DNA from 3 places in the Phytobacter cepae genome. Region 2 is predicted to be linked to each of the others. Evidence: predicted binding sites of a transcription regulator. Region 2 holds the regulator's gene; each other region holds the start of a gene.
The links. The regulator CRP, encoded in region 2, controls carbon source genes, mostly activating them, when cyclic AMP is high. The targets are predictions, from matches to a motif close to ATGTGANNNNNNTCACAT.
Positions count from the first base shown of each region.

Region 1: a site for CRP is predicted at 3,168-3,185, ahead of ACUY4Q_RS20100 (glycoside-pentoside-hexuronide (GPH):cation symporter). Genes of this name have one in related genera too.
Region 3: a site for CRP is predicted at 3,450-3,467, ahead of azuC (stress response protein AzuC). Genes of this name have one in related genera too.

Region 1 covers NZ_CM135107.1:4,276,399-4,281,855, reverse strand. Annotated here, with positions in the region: gene ampE (beta-lactamase regulator AmpE) at 1-569, shown strand, start outside; gene ACUY4Q_RS20105 (glycoside hydrolase family 43 protein) at 711-1,661, opposite strand; gene ACUY4Q_RS20100 (glycoside-pentoside-hexuronide (GPH):cation symporter) at 1,658-3,061, opposite strand; gene aroP (aromatic amino acid transporter AroP) at 3,231-4,604, opposite strand; gene pdhR (pyruvate dehydrogenase complex transcriptional repressor PdhR) at 5,139-5,457, shown strand, end outside.
Region 2 covers NZ_CM135107.1:458,095-463,551, forward strand. Annotated here, with positions in the region: gene argD (bifunctional acetylornithine/succinyldiaminopimelate transaminase) at 1-1,069, shown strand, start outside; gene ACUY4Q_RS02100 (YccS/YhfK family putative transporter) at 1,066-3,144, opposite strand; gene crp (cAMP-activated global transcriptional regulator CRP) at 3,194-3,826, opposite strand; gene ACUY4Q_RS02110 (OsmC family protein) at 4,134-4,538, shown strand; gene ACUY4Q_RS02115 (phosphoribulokinase) at 4,608-5,457, opposite strand, start outside.
Region 3 covers NZ_CM135107.1:2,065,923-2,071,379, reverse strand. Annotated here, with positions in the region: gene ACUY4Q_RS09695 (DJ-1/PfpI family protein) at 1-456, opposite strand, end outside; gene ACUY4Q_RS09690 (ferritin-like domain-containing protein) at 799-1,251, shown strand; gene ACUY4Q_RS09685 (anaerobic C4-dicarboxylate transporter) at 1,899-3,242, shown strand; gene azuC (stress response protein AzuC) at 3,315-3,398, opposite strand; gene ACUY4Q_RS09675 (RpiB/LacA/LacB family sugar-phosphate isomerase) at 3,670-4,308, opposite strand; gene ACUY4Q_RS09670 (HD domain-containing phosphohydrolase) at 4,499-5,457, shown strand, end outside.

The sequences.
Region 1 (5,457 bases), 1.3 Mb from region 2:
AAGCAGCCTCACGCAATGATGAACATGCGCACAACGCTATGGCGAGCGAACTGACGCTGATTCATGGTGTGCCGCCAGGGTGCAGTGAGCGTGAATATCTGCGTGAGCTACAAAATGCGCTGTTGTGGATTAACTTTCGTTATTATCTCGCGCCACTGTTCTGGTTCATTGTCGGCGGCGTTTGGGCACCCGTAACGCTGGTGGGTTACAGCTTCCTGCGCGCCTTGCAGTCCTGGCTTGCGCGCTATAAAACGCCCAATGAGCGCCAAAAATCAGGTATTGATGCCATTCTGCACGTGCTTGATTGGATCCCGGTTCGCCTGGCGGGCGTATTTTACGCGTTGATCGGCCACGGTGAAAAAGCGTTACCCGCCTGGTTCGCTTCTCTGGCTGACAGGCACTCTTCTCAGTATCAGGTACTGACGCGGCTGGCGCAGTTTTCGCTGGCGCGTGAACCTCATCTTGATAAGGTTGAGACGCCGAAAGCCGCCGTCTCGATGGCCAAAAAAACCTCGTTTGTGGTGGTCGTGGTGGTCGCCTTACTCACCATTTACGGCACGCTGATTTAACCGCGTGCCGTTATAATCGTCATACTTCAGGCTGCATGTGCGTTGGCTACGTCAGCGCACCCCAGTCGCCTAGTTAGCTATGCTGCTGGGGACTGACTGACTTGCCGCCTTCCTGCAATCAGAATTATTTAGAGTATAAATTTATTGCGTATCCGCAGACGGGATGCCGAAGTCGGGCATCCCGTTTTCTTGCCAGCGCACCAGCTTAAGACGGGTATGACGATTGGGGTCATACAGCGGGTCGCCTTCGATTTCCGTATAATTTCGCGCGTGATACACCAGCACGTCTTCACCTGACTCCGTTTGCGTAAAGCTGTTATGACCGGGGCCGTACTGACGGTTTTCATAGCTGGTTCTGAATACAGGATCCGCTGCTTTGTGCCAGTTCGCAGGATTTTGTGGATCGGCGCTGATATCAATCCACAGCAGCCCCATGCAGTAGTTTTCATCGGTGGCGCTGGCGGAGTAGCTGATAAACAGTTTGTCGCCGTGGAAGAGCACTGCCGGGCCTTCATTGACCAGAAAACCCCGGCACTCCCAGTCGTACTCGGGTTTGCTCAGCATGACGGGCTCGCCTTTGAGGGTCCAGGGATTCTCCATCTCTGCCAGATAGAGGTTTGAGTTACCGGCAATATGCGGTGATTTCTGCGCCCAAAGATACCAACGTTTTCCCTGATGAACGAAGGTGGTGGCGTCGAGTGCGAAGGTATCGAAAGGCGTTTTAACCTGACCTTTTGCAACCCAGGTTCCGCTCAAAGGATCGACGTCGGTACACTCCAGTACAAACATCCGGTGCTGGAACATGTTCAACTCATCCAGCGCTTTCGTCCAGGTAGCAGCAAAGTAGAGATACCACTTGCCATCGATATGATGCAGTTCTGGTGCCCAGATAAGTTCGCTCATTGGGCCGCTATCCGGCTTCCGCCAGACGGTGACCCCCTGCGCATCACGCAGACCTGCCAGGGTATCGGCTCTGCGGATTTCCAGGCGGTCATACTCCGGCACAGAGGCGACGAAATAATAGGTTCCCTCGTGATAGAGGATGTACGGATCGGCACGCTGTTCAATAAAGGGATTAGGCCAGTTCATTATGCTTTCCTTACTTGTTCCGCCGGTACGGTCTGGGTTTCACTCAGTTCGTGATAATTCACGCGGCGTTTTTCCAGGTCGGCCTGAATAGTTTTCATTAACTCACGATCCACTTTCAGCAAGCGAACCACCCCTGCTGTAATCAGGTAGCCCACACCCGGAATAATGGTGAACAACAACATAATGCCATTGATGGCGCTCGGGCTCTGCGCTTTGGCACCTGCGTCATAACCGTACCAGGAGAGCAGGAAGCCGACCATTGCTCCCGCAACCGCCAGCCCTACTTTCAGGAAGAACAAGTTGCCGGAGAAGCTGATGCCCGTAATACGTTTGCCGGTTTTCCATTCGCCGTAGTCGTCGACATCCGCCATCAGTGACCAGTGCAGTGGTGATGGGATCTGGTGCAGAATGTTAAGCAGGAAGTACAGCACCACAATCATCATGGTAGCTTTCGGATCGAAGAAGTAAAAAGCGCAGGAGAAAATTGCCAGCGCGATGTTGGTCCAGAAGAAGACTTTCAGTTTGCACCAGCGGTCGGTCAGCACCTTCGCCAGCATACTGCCGATCATCATGCCCACAACACCGAGGCTGATAAAGATCGTAGCGAAGTGGGTGCTTTCACCCATCACCCAGGTAACGTAATACATCGTGGCGGCCATACGGATAAAGCCGGGGCAGACGTTGCTCAACGTGAGGAGCAGTATCCGCACCCACTGGTCGTTCTTCCACACGTCTTTCATGTCTTTCTTCATGTCGTCATGGGTCGGCACTGCCGGACGAACACGCTCGCGCACCGTGGCGAAGCAGAAGAGGAACATGCACATGCCGATAAATGCCAGCACCGTCATCGCCATCTGGTAGCCTTTGGCTTTATCTTCGCCACCGAACCATTCCGCCATCGGCAGCAGCGTCAACGACAACAGCAGGGTCGCAATGCCCACCATCACAAAGCGGTAGGACTGACAGGCGACACGCTCTTTCGGATCGTTGGTGATCACGCCGCCCAATGAGCAGTAAGGAATATTGATGGCGGTATAGGTTAATGACAGCAGGAAGTAGGTGATGAAGGCATAGATAACCTTGCTATTGTAGGTCCAGTCAGGCGTGGTAAACATCAACACACTGAACACCGCATAAGGAAGCGCTATCCATAAAAGCCAGGGGCGAAAACGGCCATATTTACTTTGCGTACGGTCAGCAAGCGCCCCCATGATGGGGTCAGTGACGGCATCAATGACGCGGATGGAGAGCAACAATACGCCAACCAGGGCCGGTGCCAGCCCGAAAATATCAGTATAAAAATAGTTAACAAACAACATTATGGCGCCAAAGATGATGTTACATCCGGCGTCACCCATGCCATAGCCGATTTTCTCTTTAACAGACAGTTTAGTCGCGTCCATTGGCGATACTCCCAGTGAGATGTGGGAATAATTATTCGCCTGCTACACATAATTTGCGTTACAGGATGCTGGCAGAGACATGGACAAAACGGCTATGTAAAGGAAAGTGTGAGGAAGGTAACATTAGGGTAACAACCCTCTCCCGAATGGGAGAGGGGAGGGAACGGCATTAATGCGCTTTGGCTACTTTCGCCGTTTTCTTTTTGAACATATAACCGATGCCCAGGATCACCAGCCAGACCGGGATCAGGTAGACGGAGATCGCCATACTGTCGGTCATCAGCATGATCACCAGAACTGCCGCCATGAAGACCAGGCAGACCCAGTTGCCCAGCGGGTAAAGCAGTGCCGGGAAGCGAGTGGTGACGCCCTGTTGCTGTTTTGCACGACGGAACTTCATATGCGCCAGGCTTATCATCGCCCAGTTGATGACCAGCGCGGAGACCACCAGCGCCATCAGCAGACCAAATGCGGATTCTGGTGCCATGTAGTTGATTAACACACACAGTGCGGTAACCAGAGCAGAAACGATGATGGTGTTGACCGGAACGCCACGTTTATCCACGCTCAGCAGGGCTTTCGGTGCGTTGCCCTGTTGGGCCAGGCCGAACAACATACGGCTATTACAGTAAACGCAGCTGTTATAAACGGAGAGCGCGGCGGTTAATACCACGATGTTCAGTGCGTTAGCCACGAAGGTGTCCCCCAGTTCGTGGAAGATCAGGACGAACGGACTGGTATCGGCAGTGACGCGGGTCCACGGCATCAGGGAGAGCAGGACGGCCAGAGAGCCTACATAGAAAATCAGGATGCGGTAAATCACCTGATTGGTCGCTTTAGGAATGCTTTCGTGCGGGTTGTCGGCTTCTGCTGCGGTAATACCGACCAGCTCAAGACCGCCGAATGAGAACATGATGATCGCCATCATCATCACCAGCCCCGAAAGACCATTTGGCAGGAATCCACCCTGTTCCCACAGGTTACGTACCGTGGCCTGCGGGCCAGCATTACCGCTAAACAGCAGCCAGCCGCCGAACAGGATCATGGCAACCACAGCCACCACTTTAATAATGGCGAACCAGAACTCCATTTCGCCAAATACTTTTACGTTTGTCAGGTTAATGGCGTTGATAGCAATAAAGAAGACAGCCGCTGAAGCCCATGTGGGTATTTCAGGCCACCAGAATTGAATATATTTACCCACCGCGGTTAATTCTGCCATGGCGACCAGAACATACAGAACCCAATAGTTCCAGCCAGACGCGAAACCGGCGAAACCGCCCCAGTATTTATAGGCGAAGTGACTAAAAGAACCGGCCACCGGTTCTTCAACCACCATTTCGCCCAGCTGGCGCATGATCAGAAAAGCAATAAAGCCTGCAATGGCATAACCCAGAATAATACCCGGGCCTGCTGATTTAATGACTGACGCGCTGCCCAGAAACAGGCCAGTCCCGATAGCTCCGCCCAGCGCGATAAGCTGTATATGGCGGTTCTTAAGGCCGCGCTTAAGCTGATCGCCGTGCTGTTGACCTTCCATCATGAAACCTCGTGTGTGGTTATTATATGTACGCTGTCGTTTGCGTGTAATTAAGTAATTCCATTTTTTGTATTGTTTTATTTACGAAGCGCTGTTGTGAATTTTCATCCATCCCTTTCGTAAGGCTCAGAATAGTGATAAGCGCCTGCGTTTGCACCTGCTTTGTGAAGGGTTGATGACGACTTGAATAAAAAGAAACCATTTGTAAATCGCTTCGTTTTTGCCTGAAAAATAAGCATTGGATTTTTTATTCATTAATTTGACATAAGAATGCATATTTATTGATGCTGAACCGGTTCAAATTCGTTTGGAGGCGTTTCATTTTCGTTAAAACTGCCCCTTAAGTAGTAAAGGAGAGATTTGTGCAACGTTACATGTTTGAAACGTTATTTCTGTAACGTTGTTAAAATGTGCAGGGTTTACTGATTTCAATCAAAACCTGTATGGACATAAGGTGAATACTTTGTTACTTTAGCGTCACGAATATGAAATTGGTAAGACCAATTTACTCCGGGCGAATGGTAGAGACAGGGAACAATGGCCTACAGCAAAATCCGCCAGCCAAAACTATCCGATGTGATTGAGCAGCAACTGGAGTTTTTGATTCTTGAGGGGACGCTACGTCCCGGTGAAAAACTCCCTCCAGAACGTGAACTGGCTAAACAGTTTGACGTTTCTCGTCCTTCATTGCGTGAGGCCATCCAGCGTCTCGAAGCGAAAGGGCTCCTGCTTCGTCGCCAGGGTGGCGGTACCTTTGTTCAAAGCAGCCTCTGGCAGAGCTTCAGCGATCCACTCGTCGAATTGCTCTCCGATCATCCCGAATCCCAATTTGATCTGCTTGAGACACGTCATGCGC
Region 2 (5,457 bases):
CGCGGTGACGGCGCTGGGGCACTGTCATCCTGCCCTGGTCGAAACGTTAAAAGCCCAGGGTGAAACCTTGTGGCATATCAGCAACGTGTTCACCAACGAACCGGCACTACGTCTGGCGCGTAAGCTGGTTGACGCCACCTTTGCTGAGCGGGTGGTGTTTATGAACTCCGGCACCGAAGCCAACGAAACGGCGTTCAAGCTGGCCCGTTATTATGCTTCCACCCGCCACAGCCCGCATAAAACGAAGATCATCGCTTTCCACAATGCGTTCCATGGCCGCTCACTGTTTACGGTCACCGTAGGCGGGCAACCCAAGTACTCGGATGGCTTTGGTCCGAAACCTGCTGATATCATCCACGTGCCGTTTAACGATCTTCATGCGGTCAAAGCGGTGATGGACGACCATACCTGTGCCGTCGTTGTGGAACCTATCCAGGGGGAAGGTGGCGTTACTGCGGCTACGCCTGAATTCCTACAGGGCCTGCGCGACTTATGTGACGAACACAATGCGCTGTTAGTCTTTGATGAGGTGCAGTGCGGCATGGGCCGCAGCGGCGAGCTGTTTGCGTACATGCATTTTGGTGTGACGCCCGATATTCTCACCAGCGCAAAAGCCCTTGGCGGTGGTTTCCCCGTCAGCGCCATGCTGACGACGCAGGAGATTGCCAGCGCCTTCCATCCGGGCTCCCACGGTTCCACCTATGGTGGCAACCCGCTGGCCTGCGCTGTAGCCGGTACCGCGTTCGACATCATCAACACGCCCGAGGTGTTAAACGGGGTGAATGAGAAGCGCGAGCTTTTTGTGAAGCATCTGCAGAAGATCAACGAGCAGTACGGGATTTTCAGCGATATTCGCGGCATGGGCCTGCTGATTGGCGCTGAGCTGACACCGCAATTCAAGGGTCGTGCACGTGATTTCCTGCTGGCGGCAGCCGATGCAGGCGTGATGGTTTTGAATGCAGGGCCAGACGTGATGCGTTTTGCGCCTGCGCTTATCGTTGAAGAGAGCGATATCGAAGAAGGAATGCGCCGCTTTGCCGGGGCGGTGGCGCAGGTGGTGAACGGCTAACGTCGTAGCCGCCGCGTTAACCAGATGCCGTGATGCGGGCGCTGACGCCATGCCACCGATGAAATGGTGTGCATGGTGCTCAGATGCCCCAGAATACGTTGCAGATGCTGTTCCAGGGTGCTCATTGGGCCGTGGGTCATTGTCTCCGGCGCCTCCAGGATATTCACATCCCCCGACTCTCCCGGCCCGTCATACTCCAGCCGCTGCTGACAGCGTTGCAGGGCAATTTCACAAGACTGTAAATAGCGTTGCGCCAAATCCGGGGTGAGCATAGTGTGCTCGCGGGCCAGCGTGGTCATTGCGTTAATGTGCTCAACGATAAACTGACTGTGGGTAACCCACAATTTCATGTCTGACAGATAGCGTGTATCGAAGCCGGGCTCCTGCATCGCCTGATTAAGCGAGTTGAATAGCGCATTGTGTGCCTGGTTCACACGCATGCGCTGGTATGCGAGCGGAGTGGCCTGCGGGTCGTTGCTGAGAATAAGTTGGATGGCATCCTGATAGGTTTCCAGCGCATCATGAGCATTACGGCGCAATAGACCACTTTGCCACTGCGGCCAGAGCCAGACGACGCCGCCGAAGGCAATCAGGCAGCCGATCAGCGTGTCGATAAGCCGGGCCACGATGAATTGATCGCCATTCAGCGTCAGCAGCTGGAGCGTATATACCGCCGTCAGGGTAAAGCCCACCATGGCCCAACCGTAGCTTTTGCGAATGATAAGGTAACTGACCAGCGTGACAATCAGCATAGTGGCCAGCGTGTAGCCTTCCGGCACGTGGTAGTGCAGCGTGGCGCCGGCGATAATAAGCCCCGCCATGGTCCCCGCCGCCCGGTGCAGAATGCGTACCCGCGTTGCTCCGTAGCCGTTCTGGGTGACAAACATCACCGTCATCATTATCCAGTAGGGTTTCGGCAGATGTAGCGCGCTGCCCATCAGGCTGGCAATACTCAGCATGACGCTTACCCGCGCGGCGTTTCTTAACGCAGCGGATTTAAACGAGAGATAGCTTTTGAGTGCCGGAATCAGCGGCAATCGTCGCTGCTTTTCGGCCATAAGATCGCGAATATAGAGCGGACGTTGGGTGCGCAGCACGCGGGCAATCTGGCTGAAGTGCCAGGCGCAGAACTGGCCTACCGGGTTGTCCGGATGCTGACGGGCGATTTTCTCCAGCGCGCTGATCTGCTTGTCCATATTGAAGCGCTGTGGATAGCGATGATAGAGGATGTCATCCGCAATGACCCGGAGCCGCGCCGCCACGGTTTGCGCGTTCCAGCGAATGACCTCTTCGGCATGGCTACGCTCTACCAGTTCCTGCACCTCCTGCGGCTGATGCAGGCTGACGGAGATATGCTCCTGTAGGTCCAGCGCCACCTGAAAAACCCGCCTTAATCTTTTGTAATCACTGTTCTGATTAGCCGCCAGCATATGCAGTTGCTGGTAACACTGGCTAATCATGTCCACTGCTTTTTGCTGACGTGCCAGCAGTGGGGGGAGGGCTTTTTCCGGGTCCGCATGCTGAGTCAGCAGGCTGTATTTGGCCTCGCAATAATCAGCGAGCTGACGATACAGCAGGCTTAATGACTCGCGCAGCGGCTGCTCTCGCCACAGCCAGAACCAAAAGGCGTTGAAGGCGCCATACCATAGCGTGCCAAGACTGTAGATCAGCAGCGGCTCCCAGACCGGCATATTTCCCGCAAGACTCAGCGTGAAGATGGCGGCAATCAGCGAGGCGGGAAGCAACCTGCCGTGCAGCGCACTGATTTCCGCCGTGACGCCCAGCGTCAGCGCCAGCAGGGTAAGAATGAGCGGCAGAGGAACGTTTTCGAAAAGCAGGAATTGCACCGCGAGGCTGCTGCCAGCAAAGAGCGAACCGCCAATGATCACGCGCTTGAAGAAGCGTTTATGCAGTGTGTCGAGACCAGCTATGTTGCAACAAGCGGGAACTAACGAGAAGAGCAGACCTAAATCCAGTCGACCGGCAATCAGGCCAACGGTCACAGGCAGGCATAACACCAGCGTTTGTCGCAGTGCATAGTTGATTTCGGGGTGGTAAATCAGCCTGCGCCACATGAGGCAAACAAAAACGGCGCACTGCCAGAAGCAATGCGCCGCTCAGAGATTAACGTGTTCCGTACACGACAATAGTTTTACCGTGAGCGGAGATCAGGTTCTGATCTTCCAGCATCTTCAGGATGCGGCCAACGGTTTCACGAGAACAGCCCACGATCTGACCAATTTCCTGACGGGTTATTTTAATTTGCATACCGTCCGGGTGGGTCATTGCGTCGGGTTGTTTCGCCAGATTCAGTAACGTCTGAGCAATACGGCCTGTCACATCGAGGAAGGCGAGGTTGCCGACTTTTTCCGAGGTGACCTGCAGGCGGCGTGCCATCTGCGAGGACAAGCGCATCAGAATATCCGGGTTTACCTGGATCAACTGACGGAATTTTTTGTAGGAAATTTCGGCCACTTCACAAGCGGTCTTGGCGCGTACCCAGGCACTGCGCTCCTGACCTTCTTCGAACAGACCCAGTTCACCAATAAAATCGCCCTGGTTAAGGTAAGAGAGGATCATCTCTTTCCCTTCTTCATCCTTGATGAGCACAGCCACTGAGCCTTTTACGATGTAGTACAACGTTTCCGCTTTTTCACCCTGGTGAATCAGCGTGCTCTTCGACGGGTACTTATGAATATGGCAATGAGACAAGAACCATTCGAGAGTCGGGTCTGTTTGCGGTTTGCCAAGCACCATGCGCGGTTATCCTCTGTTATAAGCTGGCTCCAGTCTCAGGATCTGCGCCCTGTGACTGGGGTTGCAATCTGTCTTCCCGATACCTGGGAAGTGCGCCGTCAGACATGTCTGCGGGCTCTAAGATGTGATGTCCTCTGCGTACATGCATTACATCAATGTATCACTGTAGCATTCAGACTGTTTTAGCATAGGTTTTGCCGCCTGTCTCCTGGTGTCTCGCTTCAGCTTGACGCAGGTCGCCTTCCATTGCGAGTTTTCTTATGTGCGCGTAATCTGTAGAGAAAGTGACATTGCCGGAGTGAATAAAATGCATGCTCGTGTGAAATGGGTCGAAGGTTTAACGTTCCTTGGTGAATCTGCCTCCGGGCACCAGATTCTGATGGACGGTAATTCGGGCGATAAAGCGCCAAGCCCGATGGAAATGGTGCTGATGGCCGCAGGCGGGTGCAGCGCGATTGATGTTGTCTCTATATTGCAGAAAGGCCGTCATGACGTGACGGATTGCGAAGTAAAGCTCACTTCTGAGCGCCGGGAAGAGGCGCCGCGCCTGTTCACCCACATCAATCTGCACTTTATCGTGACGGGTAAGGCACTGAAGGAGGCGGCCGTATCCCGTGCGGTGGATCTCTCTGCCGAGAAGTATTGCTCAGTCGCGTTGATGCTGGAGAAAGCGGCGAATATCACGCATTCGTTTGAAGTGATCGAAGGCTGACGGGTTTAGGGCATTGTGCGGTCTGATGCCCTCACCCTGACCCTCTCCCACGGGGAGAGGGGACTGATATCACTCAATCTTCTTGCCTTCCATCAACCGTTCAACCAGCGGTGTCATGATGAGCTCCATCGCCAGCCCCATTTTGCCTCCCGGCACCACGATTGTATTCATGTGAGAAATAAAAGAACCCTGCAGCATTGCCAGTAGCCAGGGGTAATCAATCCCTTCAAGATTACGGAAATGAATGACGACAAAGCTTTCATCCAGCGATGGAATGACTTTGGCGGCAAAGGGGTTCGATGTATCCACGGTGGGAACGCGCTGAAAGTTGATGTGCGTGCGGGAAAACTGCGGCGTAATGAAGTTGATGTAATCCTCCATTGAACGTACCACGGAGTCCATCACCGCTTCACGGGAATGACCGCGTTCGCCGGTGTCGCGAACCAGCTTCTGCATCCACTCCAGATTCACAATCGGTACCACGCCGACCAGCAGGTCCACATGGCGCGCCACATCATGCTGCGGCGTCACCACCCCGCCGTGCAGGCCTTCGTAAAACAGCACATCCGTCGGTTCCGGCAGCGGTTGCCAGGGGGTAAAGGTTCCTGGCACCTGATTCCATGGCACCGCTTCGTCGTAGGTATGAAGATATTTTCTCGCCTGGCCGGTGCCGGTATGGCCATAATCGACAAACGTCTGCTCCAGCAGGCTGAAGTCGTTAGCCTCCGGGCCAAAGTAGCTGATGTGGCGACCTGAATCGCGCGCCTTGCGGATAGCCATGTCCATTTCAGGGCGTGTATACCGGTGAAAGCTGTCGCCTTCCACTTCAGCGGCGTGCAAATTCAATTGGGCGAAAATTTTACGAAAGGCAAGGCTGGTGGTGGTGGTTCCCGCACCGCTGGAGCCTGTTACAGCAATA
Region 3 (5,457 bases), 1.6 Mb from region 2:
CCCTTTTCCGCTCAGCAAGTTGCCATCTTCCACAACCGGGGCATCAACATATTCACCGCCGCTCACCCCTTCCCACAGGTCGCCAGAGCAGACATAACGGCGCCCGTTTAGCAGCCCATTCCCGCCCAGCACACGTGCGGCGGCTGAGCAGATGGGGCAAATAAGCTTGTTTTGCGCGTCATGAGATTTAACAAAGGCAATAACGTCAGCGCTGGCAGCAAGGTTGACGCTGCCCTGCGGGCCACCCGGAAGCACGACGGCATCGTAAAGTTCACCGCTGCGCTCCACCAGAGTATGGTCAGCGACCATTGGAATATTGTGATAACTGACGACGGCGCGGGATTCCGCGCACGCAAGTGTTTCTACTTCAATATGCAGACGACGCAGAATATCAATAGTAATAATGGCTTCAGCTTCCTCAAAACCGGGCGCCAGCAACACCGCCACTTTTTTCATTTATGCATTCCTTACCAACAGGTTGAAAGAGTGTTTATTTTTACTCAAAACACCGTTTCATAACCATACCCTTGTCACATATCGGCACCTCTTTGCCTGGGATCGCGTGTAGTGTGGATTTGACCGAATGCACTGACGCCAACCTGAATCGGAAAACGTTTTAATTTATTTCAGAATTAAAGTTGAATCACCGTAATTTCGCCATCCGGTAACGAAGGGTAACCGATTATCTTTAAGGATGTTCTTATTCCCCTCTTCTCGTTATTCTTATTTCCCCGGCCGTGGATGGCTAAATAAAAAATGATTTCTGCACAGGATCATCCCATACATAAGGATATAACCATGACAACCCCTTCAATGGCGCGTAAATTAAACGCCCAAATGAATCTTGAATTTAGTGCATCGCAACTTTATGTCACCTTAAGCAATTGGTGTATGGAGCGTAACCTGACGCGTATTGCGCTGTGTTTGCGGCATCAGGCGCAAACCGGCATCACCCATACGATGCGCGTTTTTGACTATATAAAACAAACTGGCCGCTATCCAATAATAAAATCCGTGAATATTTCGACCACAGCAATTCATTCAATTGATGAACTACTGCAACAGGCGGTGGAGAATCAGTTAATGCGTTATCAGGAGCTGGCGTGCCTCGCCGAAGCGGCCCGGGTGGAAACGGATAATACTGCCTTAAACTTGCTCTCTGCTATTTATGACGATCAGAAAAGTCTTCACGAGCAATTAATTACTCAGATGAATGAATATTCCCGTCTTCCGGTTACATTGACTCGCTAAGCCCTTAGGAATCTCCAGAAGAAATGCGTGCACGAGCGGCCCCCTCGCCCATTTGGGGAGAGGGCTGGGGTGAGGGGGAAAATGCGGCGCTGAGGGTCATTCCGTTCACCTTATGTTCCTTGCTTTTCAATAACGCCAGAACCCGTGAACGTGCCAGGGTGGTTCACCGCCACCACCCTGGCGACCCGGGCTCCCGGCCAGGAAAATCGCCGCTGACGCGGTCCACTACGCGTATTCCTTCAGGCTGATCGGGGACGGGCGAAGGTAACGTCCATGTAAAATCGCCCTCGCCGCGCATCCCTGCGCGTCGCCCCGGCCTTGCGGATATGCTTCGTCGATTTTCAGCCGGACCCTCTCATCGCGGTGGCTGTTGTGTTCTCATTGCGCAGTGTTAACGCTGCAAAACGTCATATCACTGCGGATCCCTCAGCGCTAAGCCCCCTTCCCTGGTCACCATTCTCATGAATCAATGGATTCTGCGAACAGTTTTAACCCTTTTGTTTACACAAATATCAAATTAATGTTAATGAAAAGTATATAAGTTATTGCTTTTATTAAATTTTCTCAAATCCGATCTGGCTCTCATTGAGTAGCATTACAAAATGTAATGATTTGTCTGGTTTATCAATATCAAGGACAAGTGAGTCATGATTACCATTGAATTTATTATTATTATTCTCTGCTTGCTACTGGGGACGCGTTTCGGCGGGATGGGGTTGGGGTTAATCAGCGGCATTGGCCTCTTTATACTGAGTTTTGTCTTTGGCCTTGAGCCAGGCAAACCGCCGGTCGACGTGATGTTGACCATTCTTGCCGTCATAGGCTGCGCCGCCACGTTGCAAACCGCAGGCGGCCTGAACGTGATGATGCAGTTTGCTGAACGTCTGTTGCGCCGTCATCCACAACACATCACCCTACTGGCCCCGTTTACCACGTGGATGCTGACCTTTCTCTGCGGCACCGGGCATGTGGTTTACACTATGTTCCCCATCATTGCTGATATCGCATTGAAGAAAAACATCCGCCCGGAACGCCCGATGGCGGTGGCTTCTATTGCCTCACAAATGGCGATCACAGCGTCACCGGTGTCGGTGGCCGTGGTGTCGTTAGTCTCCATTCTGGCGGCCCAGCATGGGATAGGTCATGCATGGAGCATCCTTGAAATTCTGGCCGTTTCCGTACCGGCATCGTTATTTGGCGTGGCTATCGCTGCATTGTGGAGCTTACGCCGTGGAAAAGATCTCGCCGACGATGCAGAATTTCAGGAAAAGCTTAAAGATCCAAAACAACGTGAGTTTATCTATGGTGCCAGCGAGACCCTGATGAACCAGCGGTTTCCGAAGGAAGCCTACTGGTCAACCTGGATCTTCTTTACCGGGATTCTGGTGGTGGTTCTGCTCGGCGCACTCCCTGACCTTCGTCCGGCCTTCGAAGTGAAAGGCAAGCTCTCGCCGTTGTCCATGAACCTGGTTATCCAGATGATGATGTTAATTGCCGGCGCCATTATGCTGGTGGTCTGCAAGGTTAATCCTTCTGCCATTTCCAGTGGTGCGGTGTTTAAAGCGGGGATGGTGGCGATCTTCTCGGTGTTTGGCGTCGCCTGGATGAGCGATACCTTCTTTCAGGCACACCTGAACGAACTAAAAATGGCGCTGGAAGGGGTCGTTAAGAGCCACCCCTGGACCTATGCCATCGTGCTGTTTCTGGTATCTAAACTGGTGAACAGCCAGGCGGCGGCATTAACGGCAGTCGCTCCGATGGGACTGATGCTTGGCGTTGAGCCAAAAATGCTGCTGGCCTTCTTCCCCGCCTCTTACGGCTACTTCGTCCTGCCGACCTACCCGAGCGATCTGGCCTGTATCGGCTTTGACCGCTCCGGGACTACCCGTATTGGTAAATTCATTATCAACCACAGCTTTATTTTGCCAGGACTGATTGGCGTGAGTTGCGCCTGTGCGGCAAGCTATATGCTGGTGTCTGTCTTCTTTTAAAGCCCGCTTTATTTGGCGCGATGCGCCAAACGCCGGAAATAAAAAAACCTGCCATCGCAGGTTTTTTTATTATCAGAACATAGCGCCAGGCGGTACGTCTTTGAAGGTTTTGCAGTAGGTTTCAAAAATGCTTTTCAGGATTTTGCGCAATTTCATGGTTTGCTCCGACGATTTGTTATGCAGGTGTTATCAGTTGATGTGCATATAATATGACCTTCATCACAAAACACAAGTTTTTCGTGACAGAAATCACGTTTTAAAAATCGTGGAAATGCGTTTTTTGTTAAAAATGCGTGTTAAATCTGCTGGTTAGCAAACTAAAAATATTTTGATGTTATTAAATATTTTTTGAGGGGATCAAGAGGCGTACGACAAGGATTTAACAAATGGCGAGGAAAAGGGCCGGCATCGGCCGGCCCGCAGCGCATCAGGCAAGGATTTCGCGCACGAAAGCTTCAATCTCTTTATCCTGGCAGTTCTCAAAGAAGCACTGCTGGAAACGTGGACCCGAAACGGCCGTTTTCACCAGCTCAGGATCGATAGCACGCAGGGTGTCGAGGTAATTTTCCTTCACTACCGCGGCTTTGACCTGATTCAGAATACCGGCATTACGCACCTGCGGCTCTTTACGCTCCGGCGGGTAACCTTCGCCCTTGCGCCCGGTAAAGGCTTTCTCAAAAATAAAACGAACGTTCAGCTCTGCGCCCCAGCCGAAGCCTTTAGCGAAAGGCAAGGAAAGTGCGTTGCCGTTGTTGATTTGTGCGAACAGGAAGGCGTCGGCGGGATCGATACAATAGCCGCAGATGACACCAGGATGGATGTTCAGTGACATCAGTGCCCCTTGCCCGGTACCGCAGCCTGTGACGACGAAATCAACCGCTTTGGCATTCAGCAGAATGCTAGCCATAATACCAAGGTGGATATACGTCAGATGATGGTCATTTTCATCACTCATCCCGACGTTAAAAACCGGAAAGTCTTTTTCACCGGCAACGGCCTTAAGCTCGTTAAGAATGGTGGCGTTTTTACCCGCCTGGCTGTTTTCCATCATCAGTGCAATTTTCATCTTCATCTCCAGATTAACGTGCTCGATAGCAAATGTTAGTCAACCTTACTACCTGGTAAACATACTTTCAAATTTAATGAAAAAAGGTTTTAAAAAAGCAAATTGCCTTCACAGTTTTGCTGGCGTGAAATGAGCGCGAGGGAGAAAACGGGATGGACGATACATGCGGAAAACAAAAAGGAAGGCGGTGGTGAAATTTTTTTCCAGCATGGCCGGCGTCACCTTTTTTCTCATCACCCTGGTCGGTTATTGGTGTGGAAGTGCACCTGCAACCGCAGCCCCTGGCAAAAGTCAGACCGCGGAACAATCTGTTCCCGTCTGGCTTTATGATGCCCAGAGCTTCGAGTTCTGGCGAGATGATAAAGGCCAGTATCAGGGACTTTACCCCACGCTTGTCCGTTTGATTAACGAAACCTACGGTTATCACCTGCAAATTATCCCCATTGATGGCGAAGCGATTGCCCGCCAGTTTAGGAACAATCAATACGGCGTTTATGCCGGGGTGATACGCACGGAAGATCGTGCGCGCACTCGCCTGCTCTCCTCCCGGATTTTCGATAACGAAGTGGTGGCAGCCAGCCTAAATCAGCGCGTTTTTAAAACGGAAGAGTTGACCAAAGCGCGCGTACTGTTTCGTGCCAATGATGCCACGCTGGAACGGGTCAAACAGAGCTACCCCGCCCTCACCTTCCGTGATTTACGCATGGTGAGCAGCAGCGAAGAAGCGTTTCAGTTATTAAGTGATGATCGGGCCGACTTCTACATCAATGATGCCAGTGAGATGGAAAACACCACGCGCTATTATCAACTGTCGCGCCCTTTTCCCGCCTTACGCATTGCCAGCGTGTTTGCTTTTAGTCCTGAGCTCGTCAGCCTGCGCAACACCTTCAATACGTTCATTGATGACGCCTGGCGAAGCGGCAAAATGCAGCAGCTGTTAACGGAAAATAAACGGCAGTATCTGTTGAGTCGTATTACGGTGAGCGACGATGAGCAGGCGTGGTTACAGGCGAACCGCCTTGAGCTTTGGTTGCCAAAAAATGAAAACTTCGCCCCGCTTATCTGGCGCGATCGCTCCGGCTATCATGGCTCAGCCATTGATATGATTAATGACATGCGCGACTTAATGCATATTAATGTCGACGTGCA